DNA from 2 places in the Pelotomaculum sp. FP genome. Region 1 is predicted to be linked to the other one. Evidence: riboswitches for the same ligand, from Rfam matches in the RefSeq annotation. Region 1 holds a riboswitch; the other holds the start of a gene.
What was found. A riboswitch is a leader RNA that binds a small molecule or an ion and turns the genes downstream of it on or off. The one in region 1 is predicted to bind cyclic di-GMP.
Positions count from the first base shown of each region.

Region 2: it holds a riboswitch for cyclic di-GMP, as region 1 does, so the genes downstream of both, Psfp_RS12970 (HD domain-containing phosphohydrolase) here and flgB (flagellar basal body rod protein FlgB) in region 1, are expected to answer to the same signal.

Region 1 is NZ_QFGB01000016.1:1,299-4,506, forward strand. Features, by position in the region: gene Psfp_RS08370 (protein-glutamate O-methyltransferase) at 1-384, shown strand, start outside; gene Psfp_RS08375 (chemotaxis response regulator protein-glutamate methylesterase) at 438-1,493, shown strand; cyclic di-GMP riboswitch class I at 1,697-1,853, shown strand; gene flgB (flagellar basal body rod protein FlgB) at 1,945-2,352, shown strand; gene flgC (flagellar basal body rod protein FlgC) at 2,357-2,800, shown strand; gene fliE (flagellar hook-basal body complex protein FliE) at 2,816-3,112, shown strand; gene fliF (flagellar basal-body MS-ring/collar protein FliF) at 3,142-3,208, shown strand, end outside.
Region 2 is NZ_QFGB01000032.1:15,946-19,153, reverse strand. Features, by position in the region: gene Psfp_RS12985 (MATE family efflux transporter) at 1-208, opposite strand, end outside; gene Psfp_RS12980 (MarR family transcriptional regulator) at 227-673, opposite strand; gene Psfp_RS12975 (helix-turn-helix transcriptional regulator) at 1,051-1,395, opposite strand; cyclic di-GMP riboswitch class I at 1,544-1,635, shown strand; gene Psfp_RS12970 (HD domain-containing phosphohydrolase) at 1,702-2,253, shown strand; gene Psfp_RS12965 (hypothetical protein) at 2,275-2,628, shown strand; gene Psfp_RS12960 (GGDEF domain-containing protein) at 2,628-3,208, shown strand, end outside.

The DNA.
Region 1 (3,208 bases):
ATTTCGTTCAGTGTATTAGAAACAGCTATGGCAGGTATATATCCGGCGGATAAGATGTTACAGGTGCCCATATCATACCGGCAGCGTTATTTTAGCCCTTTAAAAGACGGTAACTGGGCGGTTAAGCAATGTTTGAAGGATATGGTTCTTTTCCGCCGTTTAAACCTGATGAGCCGCGAATTCCGGTTCAAAGGACTTTTTCAGGTAATTTTTTGCCGTAATGTAATGATCTACTTTGACAAAGCCACCCGTCGGGAACTCATCGAAAAGTTACACCGGTATACTGAAACGGGCGGGTATTTGTTAATCGGTCATTCCGAGACCCTAGACCGGGAGGCCGGCTTATATAAATATATCAAGCCCTCGATATATAAAAGAATATAACTTTTCATCCAAACAAAATTTTAAACAGGTCGATCTTTTTAAAGGTGAACATAATGAAAAAGATTAAAGTGCTTGTTGTCGATGATTCTGCCCTGGTAAGGGAAATTCTGGCCCGGGGATTGGCCATGGACCGGGACATCGAGGTGGTCGGGGTGGCCTCCGACCCATTTATAGCCCGCGATAAGATAGTCCGGTTGAAACCGGATGTGCTTACACTTGACGTAGAAATGCCCAGGATGGACGGAGTGGAATTTTTGCGCCATTTGATGCCCCAGTACCCGTTGCCGGTAATTGTGGTTAGCGCCCTCACCAGAAAAGGCGCCGCCATAACTCTTGCCGCCCTTGAGGCCGGAGCTGTTGATGTGGTTGTCAAGCCGAGCACTGACATAGCCCGCGGTTTGAATGTTATGTTGGGGGAATTGCGTAACAAGGTGAAAATTGCGGCCTTAGCGAATGTAAGCGCCTGGAAGGGCAACCGTGAATCTATCAAAACAATTAGGGCGGACAGCCAGGCTTTAGCCGAATCTACAGATAAGGTGATAGCCATCGGGGCTTCTACCGGAGGGACGGAAGCAATCCGCAAAATATTGCAAAGTTTTACCGCCGCAATACCTGGCGTGGTGGTGGTACAGCACATGCCTGTTGGATTTACCAAACATTTTGCTGACAGCTTAAATGATCTATGCGCTATGGAAGTGAAAGAAGCTAAAACAGGGGACAGAGTATTGCCCGGGCGGGTACTGATTGCGCCGGGTGACCGTCACATGACCGTGCGCCGTTCCGGCGGTTCCTATCTGGTTGACTGCCGGTCAGGTGATAAGGTTTGCGGGCATTGCCCTTCAGTTGAGGTGCTGTTCCAGTCGGTTGCAGAATTTGTGGGGGCTAACGCCATCGGGATCATGCTTACCGGTATGGGTAGTGACGGCGCCAACGGTATGGTGGCTATGCGCCGGGCCGGGGCCAGGACAATAGCGCAGGATGAAACTACATCTGTGGTATTCGGCATGCCGAAGGTCGCTTATGAACTCGGCGGGGCGGAATGCCTGGCGCCGCTGGATGTAATCCCATTTACGGTCATGAATTTACTGGCGCAATATAAAACGGTTTGATAATGCGCCTTGGGAGTGACAGGGGGACGGTAGTTGTACAGTTTTTCAAGGAAAGGAAGCAAAAGAACCGTCCCTCTGCTTCCGGTATTGGGTGTGGAATATCAGACTGAATTACCTTTTTTTTTTGGATAATAATTTTGCCCTTGCAGGGGAAAGTGCTTTGCTGTAGAATATTGTTAAAGTTAGTCAAAATATAATATTTTCCATGATAAAGGCAAACCTCCTGAAAGGGAGGGACGCAAAGCTAACGGGCCTAAAACTAAGACTTCGCGGGCTACAAGGCGCAGGATTTTTGGTAGGGTAATATACTACCATACCTGCGAGCTCCGGATGATTTGTCATGGCGGCTGGGTTGCCAGGGTAAGATTGATCCAAGCTCTTTACTTTGGCTTGGTTTTTTTTGTTCAAAATGATCTAATTTTATAATATTTAACCAGAAAGGGTGACGCCGTTGGAGTTGTTTTCAAATCCTATACTCCTATCACTTCAAAAAGGTCTGGATGCGGGCGCCTTGAGACAGCGGGTAATTGCCAATAATATTGCCAACGTGAATACGCCCAACTACAAAAAATCTACCGTCGCCTTTGAGAGCTTGCTTAAGAAAGCATTGGGACACGGGTCCATTGCCTTGAACAAAACCGATCCCAGACACTTTGGTGTAACTGCGCTGTTGGATGAACTGCAGCCCGAAGTGAACCTGAATGAAACAACTTCCATGCGAACCGATGGCAACAATGTCGACATCAATGAGGAGATGACCAACCTGGCGGCCAACTGGATCCAGTGCCAGGCGGTAGGTAGAGAATTAAGCGAGCATTTTTCTATTTTAAGTTACGTCATAACCGGCGGAAAGGGGTAGACAAGTGGGTATTTTCAACTCTCTGGCCGTCAGCGCATCAGGGCTTACGGCGGAAAGTCTGCGGTTGGACCTGATTGCCAATAATATCGCCAATATGAACACCAAGGGCCGGCCCGACGACCCGGCCAATCCTCCCTACCGCCGTAGAATTCCTGTCTTTGCGCAAATACTGGAGCAGGTTTCTGCCAGCGGTTCATCGCTGTCAAGTGTTAGAGGCACGGGGGTACGGGTAGTCCAGGTTCTGGAAGACGCCCGGCCGCCCAGGCTGGCGTATGAACCGGCCGATCCCATGGCCGATGCGCTTGGTTATGTAGCCTACCCGAATATTAATATCGTCAACGAAATGGTTAATATGATTTCCGCCGCCAGGTCTTATGAAGCAAACGTGACAGCTTTAAATGCCGCCAAGGATATAGCCTTGAAAGCCCTGGAGATAGGGCGCGGTTAAAGGGGGGCCATGAGAATGCAGGTATTGCCTGTCGGACAACCATTCTTACCGCCGCAGCCGGCGGGAACCGGGGCTAACCAGGAGGCCGGGGGCGCTTCTTTCGCTGGTGTTTTGGACAACGCCCTGAAAAAACTGAATGATACCCAGATCAAGGCCGATCAGCTGACGAGTGAGTTGCTTACCGGCGAAATTCAAGACATTCACCAGGTGACAATAGCTATGACAGAAGCCAAGTTGGCCATGCAGCTTGCAGTCGAAGTGAGGAATAAGATTATTGAGGCTTACCAGGAAGTTTCCCGCATGCAGGTTTAATATGTCCTTTGACAGTTGAGGTGGTTTAGTTGAGTCCGGGTGACCTTATCGTCAGGTTAAGGGAGAAATGGCAGGCTTTTAACCAAACCCAAAAAG
Region 2 (3,208 bases), on a different contig from region 1:
TCAACATGGATACAGCCATTAGAATAATCATAATGGGGAAAGCCACAGTTGTTGCGGCGATGGCGACAAATCCGATCCCACGCCCTACAAATATCCTGTCGACAATGTTGTAGAGTGCGTTAATGAGCATAGCCACGATAGCGGGCAAGGAAAACTTCCATAACAGACTGCCTATATTTCGATCGCGCATTTCTAAGCTTTTTTCCATTTTGTCAACATTCACCTTTTAAAATTTTTTCATGAAGTCTACTGCATATTGCAAGCTGGCTACAAATTGTTTTATTTCTCCGGGATCTACGCCTCGGAAAAAAACACTCAGGCTTCGGGTGTGATCATCCATAATTTTATTCATTTCATCTCTGCCGGCAGCACTGAGTGATATTAATAACTTTCGTCTGTCGCAGGGATCAGCGCGTCGTATAATCAGGCCCATATCTTCCAATTGATCTATAAGGGTAGTCAGACTACCTTTTTCTATATCCAGCATTTTACCGATTTCAGTTGGGATCAGGTGATCATGCTGGTATAAAATACTGATAATCTTGACCTGGTTTTTTTTAAGCCTGGGATTGCCGTCATAATGCTGGCGGAACCGGCATAGAAACTTTTCATGAAACATACCTATAAAGGAAAACAATAAATTGTGCAATTCTTTAGCTTCCTGGAAATTCATCAGCACCACCCCTATTGGATAGTTAGAATACTAACAATAAGAATACCGACATAATTTATCATATAAAGGCTTCTGCGTCAAGGGCATAAGCCCATAGCAAACAAGAATCTTCTAACTCTAAACGAAGCCGTCGGGTTTTGGAAAAGTACCGGCTACGGCTCTACCTGAAGAAGTTGCAGTAGCTCCAGCTTTGGTATACGTATCAACGAACCTCCATCGGGGGATAATACCACTTCAATTTCGGTAAACTATATATGCAGACATACAAAAGGCCTCGCTCTCCGGAGCGGGGCTTTTGTGTCTTACAAAGAAATACTCAGCTCATATCAATCTTTTTCGCAGGTTGATAATTTATACTATAAAGTTACGCCGCTTAACTATTGCCTGTCATTATTCTTTATGGATTTTAAATAGGATGTTAGTACTTCCTGTAAAAAAATTACTTCATCAATTCGTTTTCTTGTAATTAACATAATAATCAAATTATGTAACGACCGGTCAAAATTATTCTCAAAATTTACCAGGAGATGATAAGGCTCTACCTCCAAAGCCTCTGCTATTTTGGCTATTGTTGCCAGGGAAGGGTTTCTTTGTCCCCTCTCGAGATATCCAAGATATGAACTAGTTATGCCAATATCCTGAGATAATTGATTTAAAGTTAAACCTTTAGCCTTTCTATAATGCCTCAGATTCAATCCACATGTTTTCAAAATATCAACCATATTTTACCTCATTTTTATTTATCCCTTGAATGAACAATTAAATTTTAATATATTTTTGCCCTTCCCAAAAAAATAAATTCAAACTATTGATAAATGTATACTCATAGTTGTATAATTTATTGAATATTTTCTAAAAAGCATACCACCTGTTGTTTAAGGGCAAACCATTCCGAAAGGGTGGGACGCAAAGCTAAGACTCTTATCAGTTATGTTTACTGGTGTGATTGTCTGGCTACAAGAGAAATGGCTTGGTAATTTCTTTTTTTATGCCCTTTTCTTTAACAGTTTAGGAAGGGGTATGAGCTTTTGCTTAACGAGATTAACAAATTAATGATTGCATTAAATAATTATGATTTTGAAATTTATCGTCATTCTATTAGCGTTAGTTACATTGCATGTCGTATTGCATATCATCTGGGATTACAAGATAAAGATATTTCGATAATCACTAATGCCGCTTTATTACATGATATTGGCAAGGTTAAGATTGACAAAAGTATATTATCTAAAAAAGAACAATTAACTGGCAGGGAATGGAGTATTATTAAGAGACATCCTGAATCTGGAGTTGTTATGCTGAAGCCTTATTCCTGGGCTAAAGAACTCCTTGTATTAATTTTGTACCATCATGAACGATGGGATGGAAAAGGATATTTCGGTGTCGAAGCAAACGATATACCTTTAGGGGCTAGAATAATTGCCGTTGCTGATGCTTTTGATGCAATGAGAACCTCCAGGCCTTATAAAAAAGGAAAGGCATGGGATGAAAGTTTAAGTGAAATTGAAAAAAATTCTGGAATGCAGTTTGATCCCTATTTGACAGAAAGAATAATTCGATTAGCATATTTGATTTTCTAAATGAAATGGTGGTGTTCTAATTTGCATGCTCAAAAGGTTGAACCTGGAAGAAAGGCGCTATTTTCGATGAAGTTAAGTGAGTTTGAGATTCCGCCAATTCAGGATGTGTTATTGATTGGAAGAAGAGCTCCCATAGGTCCGGAAGCCGTAAAGAGAATGATAGATTTAATGTGTCCCGGTCAGTACGAAATACATTTAATTGAGGAAGGACCTCTCGAAGCGGTAGTAATTCGTAAGTCACTATCAAAAATGGTTAGTAATGAAAAATTACTGGAAATTGTTTTGAATGAAGCAGATAAGGTTGCATCTGAAACAACATTATTAAAAGCACAGGTTGATATTGTGCTTGCGATTAGTCTAGAGGTGGAACTTTAATGGCTTCCATTTCTAATTATATGAGCAGTCCTGTCATTACGGTTGATATTCTCGACAGTGTCGAACAAGCCGTCTCATTAATGGAAGAAAACTGTATCGGTGGACTTCCAGTTTTAGAGGACGGTAAACTCTGTGGAATGATCACTTCAAGGGATGCCCGGCGTTCTCATATGAACCGTATTATTGCAGACGCCATGTCCAAAAATCCAGTATTTGTTTATACAAATACGTCCCTTTGGGATGCAATTAATTTAATGGAAGAAAAACAAGTAGAAAGGTTGCCTGTATTTGAGAGCGGTAAACTAGTAGGAATTGTTACTAAAAAAAGTCTTCTGGCTGAGGCCGGTAAGCATGAAGATACGCTGACTGGCCTTAAAAAAGCCCCATATTTAAGGTATATGGCAGAAAATATTCTCAGCCAGGGGAAGGAGCTTACGGTTATCTTCTTCGATATCAACGGCTTCGGAAAAATAAATAAAAAGTACGGTCACGTTAGAGGAGACATCTGCCTAAAAATTATAGGACGATTGCTTTCAGAGAGAACGGAAAATGGTGTTTACTTTCCGGGACGTTATGCCGG